Regions from separate parts of the Priestia sp. FSL P4-0332 genome, predicted to be linked through region 1. Evidence: riboswitches for the same ligand, from Rfam matches in the RefSeq annotation. Region 1 holds a riboswitch; the other holds the start of a gene.
The links. A riboswitch is a leader RNA that binds a small molecule or an ion and turns the genes downstream of it on or off. The one in region 1 is predicted to bind preQ1.
Positions count from the first base shown of each region.

Region 1 (12,032 bases):
GTTTGTGACGGCTATGAGCTTTTACTTAATTGGGTCCTTCATTGGATTTATCACTCCATGGTTTTCTCTGCTTTTTGTGGGCCGTATGATTCAAGCATTAGGGACAGGCATTATTTTACCTCTTGTGATGAGCACAATGTTAACACTCGTGCCTGTTAGCAAACGCGGCACCGTAATGGGGATTTTTAGCGTAGCTATTTTATTTGCACCGGCAATAGGACCGGTTCTTTCAGGATTAATTATTCAATATTATTCGTGGCGAATTATATTTCTAGGTCTTTTAATTGCAGCGGCGCTTATTTTCCTATTTGCTCTTTTCAAGCTCAGTAACGTTTCTGAAACATCTAAACCAACAATTCATATCCCATCTGTGATTCTTTCTACAATTGGGTTTGGAGGAGTTGTTTATGGATTTAGCGCAGCTGGTGAAGAGACGGGATGGAGTAATCCTATCGTATGGCTTACGCTCATAATTGGCGTCATAGCTCTTGCTTTATTTGTCAGACAGCAAAGCAAGCTGAATTCTCCTATGATTAATATGAAGCCTTTTAGATCGTCTGTGTTTTCAAGATCGATTTTCTTAATGTTTCTTATTATGATGATTCAGTTTTCAATGATGTTAATTTTGCCGCTATATTTCCAAACGGCTGCGGGACTGTCTCCTTTGCAAACAGGGTTTCTTATGCTTCCAGGCGGCGTAACGCTGGCTCTAACAGCTATGGTGGGAGGACGTTTGTTTGACAAAATTGGATTTAAACCGCTGCTTTTAACGGGCTTAGTCCTTTTAACAATTATCTTAAGTTTGTTCACTACTATTTCAAGCGGAACAAACACGAAGACTGCAGCCATCTTATACGCAGCCTTTACAATTGGCGTAGGTTTAAGCATCGGGCCCGTGATGACGCTTGCTTTAAATCAAGTACCAAAACCGCTTCATGCTCACGGTTCAGCTATTTCAAATACGATTAACCAAGTTTCAGGCGCGATTGGACCCGCTTTGTATACAAGTATTATGACCATGGCTTCTCAGCACTTTATTCAACAATCAAATGAAACGAATAAAACGCTGTTACAAATAAAAAGTATGACAAGCGGGGTTCATACCGTCTATTATGTAGCCATCGCTTTCGCCGTCGTTTCGTTCCTGCTCGCTCTTACGTTAAAGAAAAAAGACCAGCAGCTTGAAACACAATAAGTAAGAAACTGATAAGAGCTGCTCACAATTTGAGCAGCTTTTGTTACATGCAGAATTTATATTATAAATGTAAGAGCAATCATAGATACTATTAAAACAAGGATAACAATACTTTTCTTTCTATCTTCCATGCTTCAATAGCGCCCACGACACCACCAATGACTAAAATAAAAGTACCTATAACGTGCAGAGGCAGCAGAGATAACAGCTTGCAGCTTGCCTAAACTCGCTATAACTCCTCCGGTCAATATAAATCCTGTTGTTACAATAGATTTTACAGATGTTAAGTCTCTTATAGCTTCTTTTTTTCAGTTTTACTCAGTTTAAAGTAATCTACTATACTAAAAACAGCGGGTGTTCCCTATAAAATAAAGAAGCTAATCAATCTATCGGTGTCTACACTCACTGTTCATTCACCATCTTTATCAATCCCTTACGCTCAGTTCCACCATTTAACAAATAGTTATATATTATTCTTGCTTCAAGGATCCTCCAAAAGAAAATTGATGGTAGTCATCAAGCTTATTCCAATACCCTATGCACTTTACGTCAGGCTCATCAATAGCTAACGCTGCTTTATTAGTTCCTTTATAAGGAAGAAATGCCGTTAACTTAACCTTTTGTTTTGGCTTGATATTTAATTTATTTCCTTCTGCTAACACCTTAAATTTATTATCAGAATAACCGTTTTTCATTTTTAAAGGATACGATAAAAATACATTATTTTGTTTGATGGTCAAATCGCTCTTGTTTACTAATTCCATTTCATATGAAATCCCTTGCTTCATTTTTTGTTCTTTGATTACGTTAATACTTATCTTTTCTAGTTCTCTTAAAGGAACGTTGTCTTCTTCTTTTGAACACCCGGCAAATAAGATGACTAACGCTAATAAAACAAGAATTCCTAACTTTCTATTCAAAAAATAATCCCCTCTCTAGTAACAAAGGTTATTTTACAATCATAACTCAAAAAAGTTATTTAATGGTAAAAATACAATTAAAAAAGCAAACCGTCATCGGTCTGCTTTTTTAATTGCTACGCATAGGTAATGTGTTGTTGTGCGAAAAACTTTTCGATAAGGAGTTTGCCAACTATATGTATATCGTAACAAAAGAAAAAAGAATGCGCTGTGAGATTTGTCACTCCTTGTTTCAAAATAATCTAACCGGATACTTCCTATTGTCTTAAGCAAAAAGAGCAGAACGCAAACGCGATCTGCTCTTTTTACATGCTAGATATGGGTAATTTGTCCATGCGTGAAAAGCTCTTCAATAAATAAGGGGTTTATCACTACACCTATAGAATAACAAAGAAAAAAAGATGTGGCTGTGAGATTTATCACAGCCGCATCTTTTTTATTCAACTAGCTTGTTAAATTGTACACGTTTATTAATTGCCGCCATAATTGGTGCTCCTACAAGCATAACAATGAACTCACCAACAGCCGTTGTTAACCATGTAAAGAAAAATGGTAAATCAAATGCTAAGTGCAGTTCAAACGCAATAATAAACATCGTGAACGTAAATACAAGTGTATTAACAAGCATACGAGCCCACATATTTTTAATGTAGCGCATAGAAAAAATGGTAATGAGTAATGATAGCACGGATTGTCCTACCCCAAACACCAGATCATAAGCGACCATTGGTGAAAAAAACAAATTCGTCAGAAATACTCCTAGCACAATGCCGTACACGTACTTTTTATTAAACACAATTAAGTGATTGAACATTTCCGATATACGAAATTGGATATTGGTGAAGCCAAACGGCTGAATTAACATGCTGACAGCAATATACATAGCAGCTAAAAGACCGTTGACGCAAAGTGTTCTTATATTCATCTTACTATTCTCTCCTTAGTTTTTTAACGTGGGATGGTTACGAACCACGTAAACACTCAAAGAATCATACAGCAAGCTTAAGCTTTCGTCAATCTAGCTGTTTACAAACTACTGCCGGTTTCTATATCTTGCATATTGACTGCTCTTTTTTCTTACTTTTCTTTAGTATAAAATAAAAGACGTATCAGTATACATAGGTGACATCAAGTAGTTAACCCTTTTGATTTGAAATACGAAAGGATTTGTAGCGATGTTAGACAATACAGATAAGCGCATACTAGAAGAGCTATCAAAAAATGGACGTATAAAGATGAAAGAATTAGGAGAAAAAGTGCATTTAACCGGACAAGCCGCTTCTGCTAGAGTATTAAAGTTAGAAGATGAAGGCATTATCAAAGACTATACAATTAACATTGATGAACGAAAACTCGGCTACATCATCCATGCATTTTTAAATATCTATACGCAGAGCATTCATCATCACCCCTACCTTACATTTTTAGAAAGTCAGCAGGAGTACGTTATCAACAACTTTAAAATCAGCGGCGATGGCTGCTACTTATTAGAATGCAAATTTCATTCAAATGAAGAACTAAATGATTTTTTGACAGAGCTAAATCAGCATGTGAATTACAAACTTTCAATCGTCATTAACAAATAAATTTTTTTAAAAAATAAAGGTATATTAATTTATGAAAATGGTAATCCTAATAACGTATTCCCCCTATTCCAATAAATTTGAAAATCCTTTGCGCCATTGCAAAGGATTCTTTTTTTATGTAGGAAACCGCCTTCTATTTTTTGAAAAGTTGAACATCTCTCACAGCGTTGACATAGCGGTCAGAGGTTTATATAATCGGTGACATCGAAGCATAGAAAAGCAGGATCAAGACCTATACACGTATCGTAATTCTTCGTCTTAGAAGTTGATCAGTTTTATAACTAGACAATTTCTAAGACGTTTTTTATTTCATTATTTGTGAAACACTAGTAAAAACAAGATTCCACGTGAAAATATCCTAATAATCAAGGAGGTTTGTATATTGAAAACAATCTATAAAGACATCATCTTAATTATTGTTGGAGCACTTTTAGTTGCTGCATCCATTGATTTTTTCGTCATTCCAAATAAATTAGGTGACGGCAGTACAGTTGGTATTGCTCTTGTTTTATATTATTTATTTCATATCCCTACAAGTATCAGCACATTTCTTGTAAACCTTATATTTATTGCCTTAGCCTATAAATTTCTAACCAAAAAAACGATTCTTTATACGATTCTAGGAGCCGTCATGACGTCCGTTTTCCTCGGTCTAGTCAGCTATATTCCTTTTCACGTTCACGACATGATTTTAGGAATTGTATTCGGGGCTTTACTAATGGGAACAGGACTTGCTCTCATTTTTATCGCAGATGGATCTACCGGTGGAACAACTCTTTTAGCTTATTTATTAAACTATACAAAAGGCTATAATATTTCTAAAAGCATGTTCTATATGGACAGCGTCATTATTTTAGCATCGGTTTTTGCTATTGGCGTCAACAACACACTCTATACTTTTATATTCGTCTATCTTTGTGCCAAAATCGTAGATGTCGTTATTGAAGGTTTCCACAACAAAAAAGCAATGACGATTATGTCTGATCAATACAAAGACATAGCACAAGTCATCACCAGTGAATTTGGAAATGCAGCTACCATCTTTTACGGATATGGCTACTACGCCAACAAAGATAAACGTATTATTTACGTTGTTATTAAAAAGAACGAGTTATTAAAAATTAAAAAGAAAATCCAGCAAATTGACCCGAATTCTTTTATTGTCATCCACGAAGTAAAAGAAGTTGTCGGCGGAAAATTTGGATTTATCGGCAATTCGCCTCATGAAACAAAAGCCGCTGCTAAATAAAAAAATCCACCTCTTGGTGGATTTTTTTATGAAAAAACCGTTAAGAAAAACGAAAAGATACCTGCTAAAAAGTAAACAGACCCTAACGCAATTGCTCCTGTAACGACCGTAAATACACTTAATCCTATAGCCACCTTCATTTTCATCCACATCCCTTTTTAGATTAGTAGTATAAGTATGTCCAAGGATAGGAGATTTATAACTATGCCATCCTATTTATTTCATATATCGATGCAACAATTGTCTATTCAATGTGTTCTAAAACCACCCCTGACGACATAATGTATAGGAAGGATTTCATATACACATCTTTGTATCACACATATCATATGAAATTAGGTGAGATAAAATGGTGGCTGTCCACTTTTTTGAAAACAGAAAGCTTCTATTAAGCCAGCTGAGGGAAAACATTCCTTCTACGGGTGATGATTTAAAGATTAAAGGACGAAAAGGAACCGTCGTGCTTGTGAATGACATCGATGAAAAAAATGTTCACGTGGAAGTTGCTTTAGAAAAAGTAGTGAAAAAGAACTTAGCGTTAGATAACGCTAAAAAGAAAAGGAGATAAGCGGCTTACGCTTATCTCCTTTTCCTTTTAATTTATATACGAATCGTCTGTATCTTTTGCTTCAGTTTCCAAAAAAAAGAGACTCCTAAAAAGGAATCTGCAGCAAAGAGCGATATCATCGCCTGAATATTAATACAAGCTACATTTTAACATATAAAAACATATTTTACAAAAATAAACTATTATTTTACGCATAATTATTTTTCATTCGAGGTTTTTCAACATTTGAAACCCATTTCGTATAAAGATCTTTATTTATTTTTCAGGCCAAATTTTTGCATCCGGCTCTAATAACCACTTATGCTCTTCTTCCATAATACGGTCTGTCCACGGATTATTGTCGAGATGGCGAATCATCCAGCAGAAGTACATCGCATAGCCAGGAGCCGTTGCTTGAGGATGATCCAATTCACCAGGAATTGTAATAAAACTATTATCAACTACACGGTACGCATCTTCTCCAACCATTGCGCAGCCAAATCCTTGGGGCTTGTCAAAACGATAGTAATACACTTCGGGCTGGTCATGATGATGAGGCGGATAACTCGACCATCTTCCTGGATAAGAAATAACTTCTCCAATAACAAGGTTAGAGTAAGGAGCGTTATTGTAGTCAAAAATTGTTCGAATTACACGCTGAGCAGTACCTTCCCATACTCCTTCACCAGCCACTGTGTTTTGACAATCTTCAGGCGTATATAATTTTGATGAAAACTCTTTTTCATTATCCGTTTTTTGAATTAGCACTTCACTATCGGCAAGCCCGGTAATTTTAACCTCCACATTTTTTGAAACGTGCAAACACCAAGGCTCTTCTTCAAATAGGGACTGGCGCTGAATTTCTTTCGAATGGCCTTCCCACTCTAGCTTTACCTTTCCTTCTAGTAAAAGAATAGCCGTTTCACTGCTACTGTCTAGTAAAGTTTCCTCTTTTCCTTGGGCCATTTTATAAATCCCAATATCCATCAGCATATCTTTGTGCTGACCGGTCATTTCTGTAAGTACGTTGTATCCTTTATTTAATTCACCTAATTTACCTAACATGCTTAAATTCCTCCTTTATGTAGTAGCGCAATAAGAATTTACTAATTACTCATTTTTTCTTCATAGACTCTCTAAATTCTTTTGAATATGTGACTATGAGGATTTTTTATTAACGGCAATATTCTTGATTGTGTTCAATTATTTGTAGATGCTGTGGCTTCCCTTCGTAACGGAGCCGTTGATTTCCGAACAATCAATTTTGGCTCAAGAAGCAAATGTTCTTTATGCATCGCTGGATATTTCATTTCTCTAACCAGCAAATCCACTACGTTTACAGCCATTTCTTTTGTCGGCTGTGCTACCGTTGTCAACATGGGCGTGATGGTAGTAGAAAGAACCGTATTATCAAAGCCAATCACTGATAAGTCTTGCGGCACATCAATTTTGAGTTCCTTTGCGGCTTGCATAACGCCGATAGCCAGTAAATCGTTACAAGCAAAAATAGCCGTCACTTTCTCCTTCATTGAAAAAATTTGCTTAGCACTTTCATATCCTTTTTGAATACTTGCTTCGGTCGTAATAACGTGCTGAGGCGGCACGATGATTCCATTTTCTTGCATAACTTCTCGAAAAGCATCTAAACGGGCGTGATTACTTTTTGCATTTTCTGTAATAATCGCAATTTTTTTATGATGCAAAGACAGCAAATAATCAGTCGCTAAATAGCTCCCTTTGTAGTCATCCACTGTCACTGTATTAACGGATATGTGAGGAATTTCTGAAGCAATAACGCTAATCGGTATATCTTGCTTAAGCATATTTTTTAAAAGATTAGCATTGCGAAAAGCAGAAGCTACAATTAAACCGTCGATTCTCTGACGTATTAACAGCGATAGATATTTTTTCTCTTTTTCCGCATCGTTATCGGTATTGCACATTACAACATGGAAACCTCGCTCATGACTTCGGTCTTCTATGCTTCTTGCCAAATCGGCAAAAAAAGGGTTGGAGATGTCAGGTACGAGAAGCCCAATCGTTTTAGTGGGTTTTCCTGTTAAAGCAGATGCTACGACGCTTGGATGGTAATTCAACTGCGCCATAACCTCAATTACTTTTTGTCTTGTTCTTTCGCTAATATGACCGGTTTGATTGATGACTTTTGATACGGTAGAAATTGATACACCTGCTTCTTCAGCCACACTATAAATGGTTGGCTTCATTTCCTCTCCTCCTTTCCTTTCATAAACACATAAAAGGCGTAAAATCTTTTACAATGGAAATTAAAGACCGCTTTTTTCTTTAATAAAGTTTCTTGCTTTTAAAGCATATTCAAAAGGATTAGCAAGGGCTGGATCCTGTTCTGCTTCTACGACAAACCATCCGCTATAATCCGAAGTGGCAAGCGTAGTAAATACCTCATCAAATTCAATAGCTCCGTCACCTGGAACAGTAAAGGCTCCTTCTTTTACCGCTTGCAAGAAGCTCAAGTCTTGTTCTTTGACTCGATCAACTACTTCTTGACGAATATCCTTTAAATGAACATGCTTAATACGGTGCAGATATTTTTTTAAGATATAAAGAGGTTCTTCTCCTGAAAAGACAAGATGACCAGTATCAAATAGCAGCGAAACAAGCTCCGGATTGGTAAGCTCCATTAGCTGCTCAATTTCTTCTGTTGTTTGTACACCTGTGCCCATATGGTGATGATAGACAATATGCATATCTTTCTCTCGTGCTAGTTTCCCAAGATGGTGCAGGCCTTCTGCAAGTCTGTTCCACTCTTGCGATGTGAACACAGGCTTTTCTTTAAATAAAGGAACATCCAGCAGCCCTTGAATGCTGTGCCCTTGTTCAGACACAACAATTACTTTTGCTCCCATTTCGTATAAAAAATCGCGATGTTCAATAAATGGCGTCACCGTTTCTTCCAGCGGCTTTGTTGTTAAAAATGTACTAAACCAGGCACTTGCAATTTCCAAATTTCGAAGCGATAATGCCTTTTTTAAGATTGAAACATTTCGCGGATATTTATTTCCTACCTCACTTCCTTTAAAACCAGTTAAGGCCATCTCACTGATACACTGTTCAAATGTATTTTCAGCTCCTAGCTCAGGCATATCATCGTTTGTCCAACCAATTGGAGCAATCCCCAGTTTGACCGTATTTTCCTTGAACATCTCTTCCTCTCCCTTATATAAAATTAAAACCTCTTTTATATTTATCGAATGTTTCTCTTCAACAACCTCATTTTCTCCTACTCCTTAATAAACTCTTGCCATTTCAAGGTTTTTCACCTTATCTTCATAAGCTTCCTGTACATGCTGATTTTTAGATACCTCTGCTACTCCTACATGCCACCATGATTCATAACCGTTCGTCATAGTTTTTGGCAGCACTTTAATATCAATTAGCGTAGAAACCTCTTGTTTTTGTGCATCTTCTATCGCCGTTTTTAATTCTTCAAGAGAACTTACGCGATACGTTTTTACACCGTAGCCTGCGGCGCTGGCTGCAAAATCAATTTTCATCACGTTTCCGTTTAGTTTTCCTGTTTCATCGTTTCGATAACGAAACTCTGTGCCAAAGCTACCCATACCGTTTGACATTTGAAGGTTATTAATGCACCCGAAGCCTGAGTTATCAAACAGTAAAATGTTTATCTTCTTTCTTTCTTGAAGGCTTGTAATAAGCTCTGAATGAAGCATTTGATAGCTTCCATCTCCAACCATCGCATACACTTCTTTAGCTGGTTCTGCCAGCTTAACTCCAAGTGCGCCTGATACTTCATATCCCATACATGAATATCCATATTCCATATGATAGGTATTAGGTTTAGTAGACTTCCACATTCTCTGTAAGTCGCCTGGAAGACTTCCTGCTGCACCAACAATGACGGAGTTGTCATCAAGGAGCTTATTCACCGCTCCAATTACTTCTGTTTGCGTTAATTGGGTACCAAGTGATTCTACATATTCAGCTAAGCTTTCATCTAAATGACCTTGTATTTCCGGAACAAAATCTGCACCAGTAAAACGTATGCTATGTAGACGCTCTAATTCTGTATCCCATGCGTCTTTAGCACTTGTAATTTCTGTTGTATAAACAGACTGATAGCCAATTGATTTTAGCTCTTCCCTAAGAGCAAGCAACCCTTCTTTTGCATCAGCTACAAATTTCACGGCATCAAGTTTATTTGCATGAAATTCAGACGTGTTAATGGTAAGAAATTGCACGTTGGGATGTTGAAAAAGCTGTTTAGATGCTGTTGTAAAATCAGTAAATCGAGTGCCTACTCCAATTACTAAATCTGCTTCTTTAGCGATTGTATTAGCAGCTGAGTTCCCTGTTACACCTATTCCGCCCAGATTATAGCGATAGTCACTTTCAACGGCACTTTTCCCTGCTTGAGTTTCTCCAAATGGAATATGGAACTCACTAGCAAATTGTTTTAACTCTTTTGCAGCTTCTGAATAGCGAACGCCTCCTCCGCAAATGATGATTGGCTTTTTCTTTGTTTTCATTAATTGAATTGCATCTGCTAGACTGTCCCTAGTCGGAAGGCGGCGCTCAATGCGGTGAACGCGCTTTTGGAAGAAATAAACTGGAAAATCCCATGCTTCTCCCTGCACATCTTGAGGCAAACAAATAGTTACAGCTCCCGTATCTGCAGGATTCGTTAACACACGTATCGCATTAATCATAGCTGTCATCAATTGTTCAGGGCGGCTTACGCGATCCCAGTACTTACTCACTGGTCGAAAAGCATCGTTTGTAGAAATAGATAAATCATATGACTGTTCAATTTGCTGCAAAACGGGATCCGGCTGTCTAGTTGCAAATACATCACCAGGAAGCAGCAAAACTGGAATATTATTAGCTGAAGCAGTGGCTGCCGTTGTAACCATATTTGCTGAACCCGGCCCCACTGAAGATGTGCAAGCCATAATCTGCTTTCGATGTTTTTGTTTTGCAAAAGCCATCGCTGCATTGGCCATTCCTTGTTCATTACGTCCTTGATATACATCTAGATTTCCTGGGTCTTCTTCCAAAGCTTGCCCAAGACCTACCACATTTCCGTGCCCGAAAATTGTAAAAATCCCTTTAATAAACTGATGCTGCTTTCCATCAAATTCAACATACTGCTGATTTAAAAACTTCACTAATGCTTGTGCCGTCGTCATTCTAACTGTTTCCATGCTTCTTTCTCCCTTCTAGTACTAGATTGCGATTTTAAAAAAGGAAGCATAAGGAATATCTTTAATTCCTGATACTTCCTTTTTAAATGAGATGCGATTTTTAACGAATCACTTACCAGCGCGTTGTTACCATTTTCTTTCTTGTATAAAACTCCACGCCGTCCGTACCATTTGCATGAAGATCACCATAAAAAGAGTCTTTCCAGCCAGAGAATGGGAAGAATGCCATAGGTGCCGGTACCCCTACATTTACTCCTAACATACCAGATTCAATATTTTCACGGAATTCACGTACGCTTGCGCCGCTATCTGTATAAATACAAGCACCGTTTGCAAATCGAGAGTTATTAGCTACTTCAATAGCTTCTTCTAATGTTTTCACACGTACAATGGACAGCACAGGTGCAAAAATTTCATCTTGCCAAATTTTCATTTCTTGCGTAACATGATCAAAAATCGTTGGTCCGACAAAGTAGCCATTGCCATTTACTGCTGCATCTGTGCGACCGTCACGAATAAGCTCTGCTCCTTCTTGCACGCCTGATTCAATATAGCTGAGCGTACGCTCTTTATGATTTTCACGAATAACTGGTCCTAAGAAGACATTTTCTTCTAAGCCGTCGCCAATTACAATATCATTTGCTTCCTCTACTAATCTTTCAATTAGCTGATCCGCAATTTCTTCTTGTACAGTAACAACAGATGCTGCCATACAACGTTCACCAGCTGAACCAAAAGCGGCTCCGATAATTTGTTTTGTTGCTACGTTCAAATCTGCATCATTTAATACGATCGAGTGGTTTTTAGCACCAGCTAAAGCTTGAACACGTTTTAAGTTTTCCGTACCTTTTTTATACACGTACTCAGCTACAGGCTGTGAACCAACGAACGAAATCGCTTTTACGAGCTTATGTTCAAGAAGGCCATTCACTACGTCATGAGCACCATTTACAATGTTTAGCACGCCTTTTGGCAAACCAGCTTCTTCAAACAGCTCAGCTAATCTTGCAGCTAAAAGCGGTGTACGCTCAGACGGCTTTAACACAAATGTATTGCCGCAAGCAATCGCAAGCGGGAACATCCAGCAAGGAACCATCATTGGAAAATTAAACGGCGTAATTCCTCCAATTACACCAATTGGATAGCGGTACATGCCAGACTCAATGTCTGTTGCAATATCAGGAAGCTGTTTCCCCATCATTAACGTAGGAGCACCCGCCGCAAATTCTACACATTCAATACCACGCTGCACTTCGCCTCGCGCTTCGTTAAAGCTTTTTCCGTTTTCAACCGTCACTAACTTTGCTAATTCATCCCAGTTATCTACTAATAGC
Region 1 covers NZ_JBBOUA010000001.1:471,027-483,058, reverse strand. The annotation lists gene MKY06_RS02570 (DHA2 family efflux MFS transporter permease subunit) at 1-1,195, shown strand, start outside; gene MKY06_RS02565 (hypothetical protein) at 1,666-2,115, opposite strand; gene MKY06_RS02560 (QueT transporter family protein) at 2,552-3,040, opposite strand; PreQ1 riboswitch class I at 3,050-3,094, opposite strand; gene MKY06_RS02555 (Lrp/AsnC family transcriptional regulator) at 3,291-3,701, shown strand; gene MKY06_RS02550 (YitT family protein) at 4,084-4,950, shown strand; gene MKY06_RS02545 (hypothetical protein) at 5,300-5,518, shown strand; gene MKY06_RS02540 (5-deoxy-glucuronate isomerase) at 5,774-6,562, opposite strand; gene MKY06_RS02535 (LacI family DNA-binding transcriptional regulator) at 6,697-7,722, opposite strand; gene iolE (myo-inosose-2 dehydratase) at 7,783-8,679, opposite strand; gene iolD (3D-(3,5/4)-trihydroxycyclohexane-1,2-dione acylhydrolase (decyclizing)) at 8,764-10,698, opposite strand; gene MKY06_RS02520 (CoA-acylating methylmalonate-semialdehyde dehydrogenase) at 10,811-12,032, opposite strand, start outside.

Region 2 (12,032 bases), 790 kb from region 1:
CTGTGGCAGCAGGTCTTTTAGAGGGACGAATAGCCATTTTAGTAGACGGTACACCTTTTGTATTAATGGTTCCTGCCCTATTTATTCAATTTTTTCAAGCGGCCGAAGATTATTACCAGCGCGCAGATATTAGTACATTGATTCGCTTAATGCGCTACATGGCATTTTTCTTAGCCCTTTTAACACCTTCTGCTTATATTGCTTTAACTACTTTTCATCAAGAGATGCTTCCTTTTGCTTTGTTAATTAGTATTGCAGCTCAAAGGGAAGGTGTTCCTTTTCCTGCTATTATTGAAGCGTTTATTATGGAAATCACGTTTGAAATTTTGCGAGAAGCGGGAGTACGATTGCCTCGAGCAGTAGGTTCAGCTATTTCGATTGTGGGAGCACTCGTTTTAGGAGAAGCCGCCGTACAAGCGGGATTAGTTTCACCTGCAATGGTTATCGTTGTATCCATCACCGCTATTAGTAACTTTGTGTCACCTGTGTATGATATGGCTATTGCAGTAAGGATGCTGCGCTTTATTTTAATGGTTTTAGCAGCTACTTTTGGCTTGTTCGGTATTATCCTGGGGTTAATTTTAATGATTTTACATTTATGCAGTTTAAGGTCATTTGGAGTCCCTTATATGACACCTATGGCTCCATTTGTGAAGCGTGATCAAAAGGATGTTCTGATTAGACGTTCGATCAAAAAAATGAAAACAAGGCCAAAGCTGATTAACGAGAAGAATATTTCACGTCAAAAGACGCAAAAAAACTAAACTGTGTAAAGGTGGCCGTTTACTATGAAAGCATTTCTAATGTTATGTATCTGTTCATTGCTATTAAGCGGCTGCTGGAGCAGTCGAGAGTTGAATGAGCTAGCCATTACGGTTGCTGTCGGAATTGATAAAGCAGAAGATGGCATCATTGTTACAGTTCAGCTGATTAACCCTGGTGATATTCAGGCCAAAACCCCTACAAACGGGCCTTCTGTTACCACATTTTCTATTAAGGCTTCGTCTGTAATGGAAGGGCTAAGAAAAATAACGACGAAATCCCCGCGGAAAATTTATCTTTCTCATTTACGAATGCTAGTCATTAGCGAAAGCATGGCGGAAGAGGGTATTGCTGAAGTGCTTGATTTCTTTGCTCGGGATCATGAAGTGCGTACCGATTATTTTGTTGTTGTTGCTAAAAATACGAAAGCATCGAGCGTTCTGAACGTATTAACAACAATCGAAAAAATACCAGCTAACCATATGTTTGCTTCATTAGACGTGTCACAGCGTATTTGGGCACCTACTAGAGGAGTAAAGTTAAATGAACTGATCAGCAACTTAACCAGCGAGGGAAAGCAGGCGGTATTATCAGGGGTATTGGTGAAAGGCAATGTAAAAAATGCAGGAGATATGTCGAGCATTTCTCGCACCAATCTTTCCACACTGCTCAATTTCAAAGGATTAGGTGTCTTTCAAAATGATAAGCTTATCGGCTGGTTCAATGAAGACGAAAGTAAAGGATATAACTATATTACAGGAAATGTAAAAAGTACGTTGATTGTTATTCCATGCAAAAAAAAAGAAAAAAAGCATGATATTATCGGAGTAGAAATGCTTCGAACGAATGTCAAGGTGACAGCTACTATGAAAAATCATAAACCTCATATTCACGTTGATTTAAAAGGAGAAGCTAACGTAGCTGATGTAGAGTGTCAAGTAAATTTACAGGACCCAGCTGTAATCAATATGCTCGAACGAAAAACAGCAGCCGACGTAAAAGAAAAAATGAATGATGCAGTAGAAAAAGCTCAAAAAACCTATAAAAGCGATATCTTTGGTTTTGGCGAAGCGTTTTACAGACAAGATGTAAAGAGATGGTACAAAATGAAAAGAGACTGGAACAGAATTTACGCAGAGGATTTAACCGTCGATTTAGATGCAAAAGTTCAAATCCGTCGCTTAGGCACGTTAAATAACTCATATATGAAGCAAATGAAGCATTAAGGAGAAAGAAAATGGAGGGATTTATCGCCTTACTTGTACTGCTTGCTTATTTGACTAAAAAAATAATGATCAACTTCCGAAAGGAAAAGTATTATCGTGAAATAGTCGTCTACCTTTGTCTCATAGGTTTGGGTCTATTCTTTTGGGGAGCGATTACACTCCGTAAAGAAGTTCCTACGCCTCTGTACTTTTTAGAGGCACTAATTAAGCCTCTTACTAGAACCGTTCATCATCTGTTATTCACGTGAGCAAGCATGTAGGAGAGAAGGTGTGTATGATGCAAATAAAAGAATTTATTAGTCCAAAACAATTTCTTTTTCTAATTTATGTTTTTTGTATCGGAAGCGCCATCTTGGCAGTTCCGGCTACATTATTAGAGACGAATAGACAAAATGCGTGGTTTTGCGGTGTGCTTGCTATTGGCTTTGCACTTTTAATCGTTGCGGTGCTTTTATGGCTGATTCAGCGTTACCCTCAGCAAACATTCATTCAAATAGCTAAAAAGGCGCTAGGTCGTTATGCCGGAACGTGTATTTCTCTTATTTACATTTTCTTTATGTTCATTCAATCTACGTTTTCGCTTCGAGACATCAGTACATTTATGACGACTCAAATTGTCCCTGAAACGCTGCCTACGTGGATTCATGCGCTTGTTCTTTTAGCTGTTATATACGGAGGGTATCTAGGTATTGAAGTGGTAGGGAGAACCGCGGAAATCTTTTTGCCGTGGATTGTGGTCCCCTTTTTATTGTTAATTGTTTTAAATATTCCTCAAATGAAAATTGATCGTCTTTATCCTTTTTTTGAATTCAGCATGGGTGATTTAGTATTAGGGACCACTTATTTTTTAGGAAACCCGTTTATGGAATTGGTTTTTATTCTAATGATTACGCCTCATGTAAAAGGTGGAAAAAAGGTAAAAAGAATGTTTGTTATCGGCACTGTCGCATCGGGCTTGACGATTACGATTGCAGTTGCGGCTTGTATATTAGCTCTTGGCGCGAATATTGCATCGATGCACAGCTACCCAGTTTATTTATTAGGAAAAATGATTTCGTTAGGTGCAACGATTCAGCATGTCGAAGTATTAGTAGCTATTATTTGGATGTTATCTATCTTTTTTAAAGTTGTCATTGTGTTCTATGCTATTCAGTTAAGTATCGTCCAACTGTGTAATTTACGGGTGCGCAATTTTTTAAGCTTTCCTTTAGGTCTAATTATTACAGGCGTGGCGTATTACATTATTCCCAATACAGCGTACTTCAATTATTTTGAAAAATATTACTGGCCGTTTTATTTATTTGTACTAAGCGTCTGTTTTCCGTTGTTATTTATTGCGCTTTCTTATATAAAGAAAAATAAGGCAGCTAAAGGCGATAGAAGCCAACAAACATAGCATTATTTATACGCATGTGGTATAATACGAGGACAATTCAAGAAGAAACTCCGTGCACGTTTGTATATGTACGGGAGAGGTTCGAAAACTCCCTCTATAAAAAACTAAGATCATCGTTGATGACAAAAGACACGGTTTTAGCGTGTCTTCTTTCACGTGCTTTTCTATCAACGCGTCTTTTTGACGTGTATGCTGGCGAGGACGTGTATCTTAGTTGCTTTTTAGGGAGATTGCTGGAAAAGAGCAGTCTCTTTTTTGTGTTATAAAATTAGTCACAAAGGGAACGAACGGTTCAATAAAGTTTCTTCTTCTTTTGATTTCAATCAAAAAGGAGACGAACAATAATGATGAAAAATGAAAAAGCTATTGTTGTATTTAGCGGAGGTCAAGATAGTACAACATGTCTATTTTGGGCTTTGAAAAACTTTAAAGAAGTAGAAACGGTTACTTTTCAATACGGTCAGCGTCATAGTCAAGAGATAGAGGTAGCAAAAGCTATCGCAGCTGATTTAGGTGTGAAGCATACCGTACTAGATATGTCACTTTTAAATCAATTAGCACCAAATGCCTTAACGCGAGATGATATTGAGATCGAGCAAAAAGAAGGAGAGTTGCCTACAACGTTTGTGGACGGCCGCAATCTGTTATTTTTATCATTTGCAGCCGTACTGGCTAAAAACAGCGGAGGCCGTCATATCGTAACAGGCGTGTGTGAAACTGATTTTTCGGGATATCCAGACTGTCGAGATGTATTTGTAAAATCGTTAAACGTCACGCTTAATTTATCAATGGACTTTGAATTTGTGATTCATACGCCGCTTATGTGGATTGATAAAGCAGAAACGTGGGCGTTAGCGGATGAGCTAGGGGCGCTTGAGTATGTGCGTGAAAAAACATTAACATGCTACAACGGTATTGTTGCTGATGGATGCGGCGAATGTCCCGCATGTCAATTGCGAAAACGCGGGTTAGATCAATACATGCAAACAAAAGAAGGAGGAGAGGAATAATGCTGCAACAAATGTATCCTCAAGTATTTCATGACTATGAATATGAACTGAACAAAGATATGCAGTTTGCTGCGGCACACTTTGTTCCTCACACAGAAGCAGGAAAATGCCGTCAAGTCCATGGACATACGTATTTTGTAAACCTAACTGTTGCCGGAGATACATTAGACGAAGCGGGCTTTTTAGTAAACTTTGCGCTATTGAAAAAAATTGTTTCTGGTCAATTTGATCATACATTATTGAACGATCATTCTATCTTTAATGAAGAAAATCCAAATGATTTTCCTACAACTGAAGTTGTTGCTCGTAAAATTTATGAGTTGGTTCAAGAATATCTAGACACACTACCAAATAAGCCTTCTTGCGTACAAGTATTCGTGCGGGAAACGCCGACAAGTTACGTAGTTTACCGCCCAAAGAAGGTGAAAAAACGTGGCTAATACAATTCCAGTACTTGAAATATTCGGACCAACGATTCAAGGGGAAGGAATGGTTGTAGGACGTAAGACGATGTTTGTTCGTACCGCGGGCTGTGATTATTCCTGCAGCTGGTGTGATTCAGCTTTTACATGGGATGGATCTGCTAAAAACGATATTCGTCAGCTAACAGCAGAACAAATTTGGACGGAGCTAAAAGAAATTGGAGGAGAGTGCTTTGATCACGTCACCATTTCTGGAGGAAACCCTGCGCTTATCAAGGCGATTGGTTCACTTGTAGAGCTTTTGCACAGTCATGGGGTAAAAGCAGCTCTTGAAACACAGGGAAGCCGTTATCAGGATTGGTTCCTAAAAATCGATGATTTAACGATTTCTCCTAAGCCTCCAAGTTCATTAATGAAAACAAATTTCTCCGTATTAGACGATATTATAGAGACATTAATAAAGGAAAAACGCATGGCGCATATAAGCATAAAAGTCGTTGTATTTAATGATGATGACTTTGAGTATGCAGCCTCTGTTCATGAACGTTATCCTGAGGTTCCATTTTTTGTTCAGGTAGGCAACGAGGACTTAACGACGATCGATAATGCGTCGTTAACACAAGAATTGCTTAAAAAGTATGAGTGGTTAATCGATAAGGCAGTGGCAGCTAAAAACATGAACGATGTAAGAGTTCTGCCGCAGGTTCACGCCCTTGTTTGGGGAAATAAACGAGGCGTGTAAGCGCATAGCAAAAAATTTACAAAGAAAAATAAAAACAGATATATACAAAATAAAAAAACGCTGTTAGAATGACAATCGTAGAAAGAGAGGAAATGCAAATGAGCGGTCGAAAAGATGAAGAATTAGAAGGTGTATCACTCCTTGGAAATCAAGGAACAAACTATTTGTTTGAATATTCACCAGAGATTCTAGAAGCATTTGATAACAAACATCCAAATCGTGATTATTTTGTGAAATTCAACTGTCCAGAATTTACGAGCTTATGTCCAAAAACAGGTCAGCCGGATTTCGCAACCATTTATATTAGTTACATTCCAGATGAAAAAATGGTTGAAAGCAAGTCGTTAAAGCTTTATTTGTTCAGCTTCCGTAACCATGGAGATTTCCATGAAGACTGTATGAACATTATTATGAATGACTTAATTAAACTGATGAATCCAAGATATATTGAAGTATGGGGAAAATTCACACCACGCGGCGGGATTTCAATTGATCCATATACAAACTATGGGCGTCCCGGTACGAAGTATGAAGAAATGGCTAATTATCGCCTGATGAATCATGATTTATACCCAGAAACAATTGATAATCGTTAATTCGAACAAACAGGTTGTGTATGCAACCTGTTTTCCATTGCAAAAACAACAGGTGAGAAGGTGAAAGAATGTCACAGAGATCAGCATTAGTATTAGGTGCAAGCGGACTTGTTGGTCAAGAACTTTTAAAAATGTTATTAAGCAACAGCTTATATAACCATGTGACAGTGTTTGTTCGAAAAAAGCTACCAATCGAACACACAAAGCTACGTCAGCTTGAAATTGATTTTTCAGAGCTTGATAAGCACGAAGAATGCTTTGCAGTTGATGATGTATATTGCTGTTTAGGCACGACAATGAAAAAAGCAAAAACAAAAGCGAAATTCATTAAAGTGGACTACGAATTTCCTTTAAAAGCGGCTAAATGTGCAGAAAAATATCGCTGCAAAAACTTTTTAACGATTACAGCAATTGGTGCTGATCTTCGTTCGCCATTCTTTTACAGTAAAGTAAAGGGGCAAGTAGAAGAAGATATCGCAAGCTTGTATATCCGTTCTACTCACTTTTTCCGCCCATCGTTATTATTAGGAAAGCGCCAAGAGTTTCGCCTATTTGAAAAGATTGGGGGATACACGTTAAAGTCGTGTTCATTTTGCCTTGTAGGAAAGTGGAGAAAGTATCGTCCAATTAAAGCGTATAACGTAGCCAAATCGATGATGAAAGCTGCCCTTGAAGATAAATGTGGCGTTCATGTACATGAAAGCCAAGACATTTATACAGGTGAATGCTATTATTCGTTTACCAACGGTAAGCGAGTATTATCAAAATAAAGAAAAGCCTCTTCATAAGAAGGGGCTTTTTTTCTATCTTCCGTCACCATCCGCATCTCCACCGCCATCTCCATCGCCATCGTGATCGTGGTTAGAAGCAGATTCACTCCAGCTTGTGTAGGAGTTAGAATCTTCTTCGGCATAATTCATGGGTTCAACGGATGTTTTTTTATTTGAAGTTTGTTTGCGTTTAAAAACGAACTGCACGATGAAAAAAAGAATGACAATAAGAGCAACGATAAACAATACAGTATCAAACATGCTAGTAATTCCTTTCGGTAAGAAGATAGTAGTAGCTTGTTCTTATTGTCACACGAAAATAAGCCCCTTTCAAGAAAAAATGGGGCCTGTTTTTGTTTCTTTAAGGAAACTTTTTTTATCTCAGCCATATATTATTGTATAAAGAAACATTTTAGAAAAGAGGGAGTACAGTGAAAAAAAGTTCGAAGGATGTTAAGGTGCAACAGTATATTTACCTCATGTATAAGCTGGGGATTATTACAGAAGAACAAAAGAATCAATTCTTTCAAAATCAATAAAAAAGCAACCGCTTTTGCTTTCCGGCTGCTTTTTTCCTTTACATAGCTGGATTAATGATGGTGTAGTTTTTGTGGTTGACAACAGTTCGCTGTTCTAAGTCTAAATCGCGGTAGTTTGTCATGTAAGTCAAATCTACAATCACGGAGTTTTCATTTACTTTTTCGACAATGCCCTGTAAGCCATTTTTAAATTCTATCAAGTTTCCTACCTCTGCTATTTTCATGATTCATCGCTCCTTTGTTTTAAATTAGTTCATTATAAATTTTTTCAATAATTTTAATTTTAAAAATAGTAAAACTAGTTAGCGTTTTCTTTTTTACAATTTTGCCTTAAAACTGGGAATTAGTAAAGGGTTTTTTGAAAAAATATAAAATAAAATTGAAAAAATAAGTAAAATGTGCTGAGAAATAAAAGGAATTGGTAGCTTTAACGAAAGAGAGAAGCAGGACAGTTCCATCTTTGTTCATCTTTCGTTATAATAAACGAGGTATAATCTTGTCATAAATTATAAGAATTAGAAGGTGTAGAAATTGAAAGATACTGGACTCGTGCTCGAAGGAGGCGGTATGAGAGGCCTTTATACAACTGGAGTTTTAGATTACTTTATGGAAAGAAATCTGTATCTTCCGTATGTAATTGGCGTTTCAGCCGGCGCTTGTCATGCCACTTCTTATTTATCTAGACAAATAGGAAGAAGTCGCAAAGCTAATTTAGATTTTTTAGAGGATCCTCGCTACTTGTCGTGGAAAAATTATTTTAAAACAAAAGAGATATTTGGAATGGATTTCGTTTTTGATGAAATTCCTAATCAGCTTCTTCCATTTGACTTTGAGGCATTTGCTGAGCGTACAGAGAAGCTTGTAGTAGGAGCAACGGACTGCGTGACGGGAGAACCTGTTTATTTTGATGAGTATGACCGGGACATTTTGACAGCGGTTCGCGCTTCTAGTTCCCTTCCATTTTTAGCACCTGTCGTTACATATAAAGGAAAAAAGCTGTTAGACGGAGGAATCAGTGATCCGATTCCAATCAAAAAAGCAGTGCAGGATGGATATAGAAAAAATATTGTTGTGCTAACGCGAAACGAAGGATATCGAAAAAAGAAATCAAATATGCTTTGGTTATTGAAGCGCAAATACCGTCATTATGATGGGCTGACTCGTGCGCTTGAGAACCGCTATAAATTGTATAATGAAACATTGTCATATATTGAAGAACAGGAAAGACAGGGGAATATCTTTGTGATTCGTCCGCAAACCCCTCTTGTAGTAGGGCGAATTGAGAAGAATCGTGAGCGTCTCGACGCTCTTTACAACCAAGGATATAAAGAAGCTGAAGCTCAATTTGCATCTCTGCAAAATTGGCTGAACAGTTAAAAGCGAGGTGAAACTGAATGGATGAACAAACAGCAATAAACATGTTGAATGAGTTAAGTGAAGGAAAAGTAACCGAAATTAAAGTTAAAAAAGAAGACTTTCTTGCTTTTCGCCCTTTTTTAGTAAATCGCCCTGATTTCAAACATTTTCGTGGAATAGCTGGACGCGGTGGAGATTTCACCTATACGTATCTAGAAATTCCTAGGAGCTAAACGAAATGATGGCATTATTTGATTATGCCTTATATAATGGATGTATGAGCCTGTACAGTAGAGAATATACTGTTACAAGTGCTTGTGCGTTTATTTAGTAACGTACGGTAAGAGCGAATAAACGTGTTTAGTTATAGGAGGGATATTATGGATGAGTTTCGAAAAAGTACAGCACCTTTTTATTTTGCAGATCATATATGGAAAGATAAAAATGGAATGACGACTTATGGGATGCTGTTAACGAACCGGCCCGAAGATGACGGGGACTATGACCTCCATTCGTTATTAGAAGAAGCATATGTAGATCATAAAAAAATTCTAATTACTACTGTTTACGACAACAGTGAACAGCAGTTGAGCGGATACGTGATACATTTATCAGATGATCAAGACGTCTTTACGTTTATGGATGATACGGGTGCTAAGCTAGTGATTGATTTCTATGATGTTGTAGAAATTGAGATCGAAGATTAAAAAGAGCTGAATGTTGATTACAACATTCAGCTTTTTTGTGTAAAAGTAGATGAATTTAAATGTTTATCATAAGAATTATAAGGGAAAAACAAACGAAGAAATTTCTGATTAAACTGAAATAAAGCGGGAAAATATACCTGCATTTTAGAAAAATTACCGTGATTATGACAAAAAAAAAGGTACAATGTCATAATTGTGTTTCGAACGTAATTTTGTTCATCAAATTTAAAGAAATGTAACTGAATCGTTCGGTGAAACCCCTATATAGCTATGATAGAGTAATACCATACGAAATTTCAGGAGGTATTACCTATGAAACATAGTTATATGAAATCAATGGTAGTAGCTTGTTTAGCTACTCTTTCATTTATAGGTTTTAATGCAACAGCTACGGCTGCAACTAATTATAAAGTAGTCAAAGGCGATAGTCTTTGGAAGTTAGGTAAAAGATATAGTGTAACAATTGACGATATTAAAAAAATAAACAATCGTCAAGGAGATATGATTTATATTGGTGAAACATTAGCGATTCCGAGTGAGACAAAAGTGCTGGCTGCTGAAACAACGGAACCTTCAACGGCAGCACCGGCTAATACGGTTAAGCCAGAAGCAAAACCCGCAGAGCAGGAAACACCTGCAGTTTCGATCTCTGCAAGTGAAAAAGATTTATTAGCTCGCTTAGTAGAAGCTGAAGCAAAAGGCGAATCATATGAAGGAAAAGTAGGGGTAGCAACAGTGGTGTTAAACCGTGTAGATTCTCCGAAGTTTCCAGATACGGTAACAGGAGTTATTAAACAAGTTGTCGGAAAAGCATACGCTTTTTCACCGGTCCAAAACGGATCAATTAACAAACCTGCTTCAGAAGATTCGAAAAAAGCAGTAGAGCAAGCATTGACTAGAAAAGATCGTTTAGACGATTCCATTTACTTTTATAATCCAAAAACAGCTACCGATAACTGGATTCGTTCACGTGCTGTAATTAAAACAATTGATCATCATGTATTTGCCAAATAAAAAAGAGCCGTTCTGGCTCTTTTTTTTAGTCTAAAAAGATATCTCGTTCCAAACTGCCTTCAGAACCTGTTAAAACCAGACCAATATCGGTATCAGCTTCTAAGTTCTGAACGATAGTAAAAGGCACTTTATGTTGGTTAGCCGCTTGAATATAGGGGGAGAGGTATGAATAAGACAAGGAGCCATTTAAAAACAAATGACCGTCTTTCACTTTTTTTAAAAGAGGCTTTATTTTTGCTGCATCCTTTTTCATGACTTGCCCTTTTTTTAGTGCAATTTCAATATTTTCACGTAGAGCAGTTAGGAAATATCTTCTTTCGTCTCTTTTTGTTTCCTTTGCTCCGTACATTCCTCGTTCTAAGTATTCTTCTAGTTGATCAGACATTGCGTCACTTCCTTTCGTTATAAACTATAAACGATTATGGCTATAAGTAAAAGGCTTAGGAAAAAAGGAAAATCACTGTGCTATATCACCTGTTTTTTTGCTGAGTACAAAGAAAAACAAAAAATGTGTTGAAATTTAGCCTGAAATATTGTTTAATGTAAATAGATAGAAAATCATATCGGTTTTTTATTAAAGGTTTGTAAGCGATTACAGATATACATACATAGCAGCGTTTGGGGAGACGCTCCTATGATTTTATGTTCAAAGCGCATTGTATAAAAAGGGGATTATATAGCTTTAGGGCATATACGGTCAAGCAAAGGGTCAGATAAATTAATAAAAAATCGCTATGTATTTTCATAAGAAGAACGGTCAACATTTTTGTTGAGCGTTCTTTTTATGCGTTCATATTATGTTTATTCCTCATTGCAGCAGGTGCTGAAAATTGTAAAGGTGCATTCCTCGTTTCATCTCTCTTATTTTACATAAGTTACATGTAGTATGTTTCAAAGCCTTAAAAAATATATGTTTGTACGCTTGTTTAATCCTAATGAGGTAGTAGAAAAGGAATATTTTTTAAGAAATCACAAAAAAAGAGGCGATTGCCTATGCAAGAAGTAGGTGAATAACATATGTAATAAAGAGAATGAAATATAATTTGAGGAGGCATGTATCATGCAAGAATTTGATATTAATGACATAAGAAGACCATTCGGTGGTTTTGGAGGCTTTGGAGGCTTTGGTCGTCCAGGATTCGGTTTCGGTCGCCCAGGTTTTGGTTTCGGCCGTCCTGGTTTTGGTTTCGGCCGTCCGGGGTTCGGCTTTGGCTTTGGAGCTCCATTTCTTGGAGGATTAGTTCTTGGAAGTGCACTAGGAGGTCCAGGTTATTACGGTTATCCACCACCATATTATTATCCGCCGTACCCACCATATTACCCTTATTATTATTAAAACAATGAGCGCTGATAAAGCGCTCTTTTATTATGTCCAATCCAAGGTATATATAGAATGAATGGAAGACGTTACGTTTAGAAAATGATAACAGTTTTAAATAAGGAATGAACGCTTAAGCTAAAGGAGACAAGTTTTCCTTGCAACAATTGTTGA
Region 2 covers NZ_JBBOUA010000001.1:1,263,643-1,275,674, forward strand. The annotation lists gene MKY06_RS06410 (spore germination protein) at 1-764, shown strand, start outside; gene MKY06_RS06415 (Ger(x)C family spore germination protein) at 789-1,988, shown strand; gene MKY06_RS06420 (hypothetical protein) at 2,000-2,236, shown strand; gene MKY06_RS06425 (GerAB/ArcD/ProY family transporter) at 2,263-3,384, shown strand; PreQ1 riboswitch class I at 3,455-3,498, shown strand; gene queC (7-cyano-7-deazaguanine synthase QueC) at 3,729-4,394, shown strand; gene queD (6-carboxytetrahydropterin synthase QueD) at 4,394-4,834, shown strand; gene queE (7-carboxy-7-deazaguanine synthase QueE) at 4,827-5,558, shown strand; gene queF (preQ(1) synthase) at 5,657-6,154, shown strand; gene MKY06_RS06450 (NAD(P)H-binding protein) at 6,223-6,924, shown strand; gene MKY06_RS06455 (hypothetical protein) at 6,958-7,185, opposite strand; gene MKY06_RS06460 (YkvS family protein) at 7,502-7,687, opposite strand; gene MKY06_RS06465 (patatin-like phospholipase family protein) at 7,995-8,840, shown strand; gene MKY06_RS06470 (hypothetical protein) at 8,858-9,052, shown strand; gene MKY06_RS06475 (hypothetical protein) at 9,200-9,526, shown strand; gene MKY06_RS06480 (cell wall hydrolase) at 9,839-10,540, shown strand; gene MKY06_RS06485 (YueI family protein) at 10,566-10,925, opposite strand; gene MKY06_RS06490 (hypothetical protein) at 11,601-11,876, shown strand.
Region 2: it holds a riboswitch for preQ1, as region 1 does, so the genes downstream of both, queC (7-cyano-7-deazaguanine synthase QueC) here and MKY06_RS02560 (QueT transporter family protein) in region 1, are expected to answer to the same signal.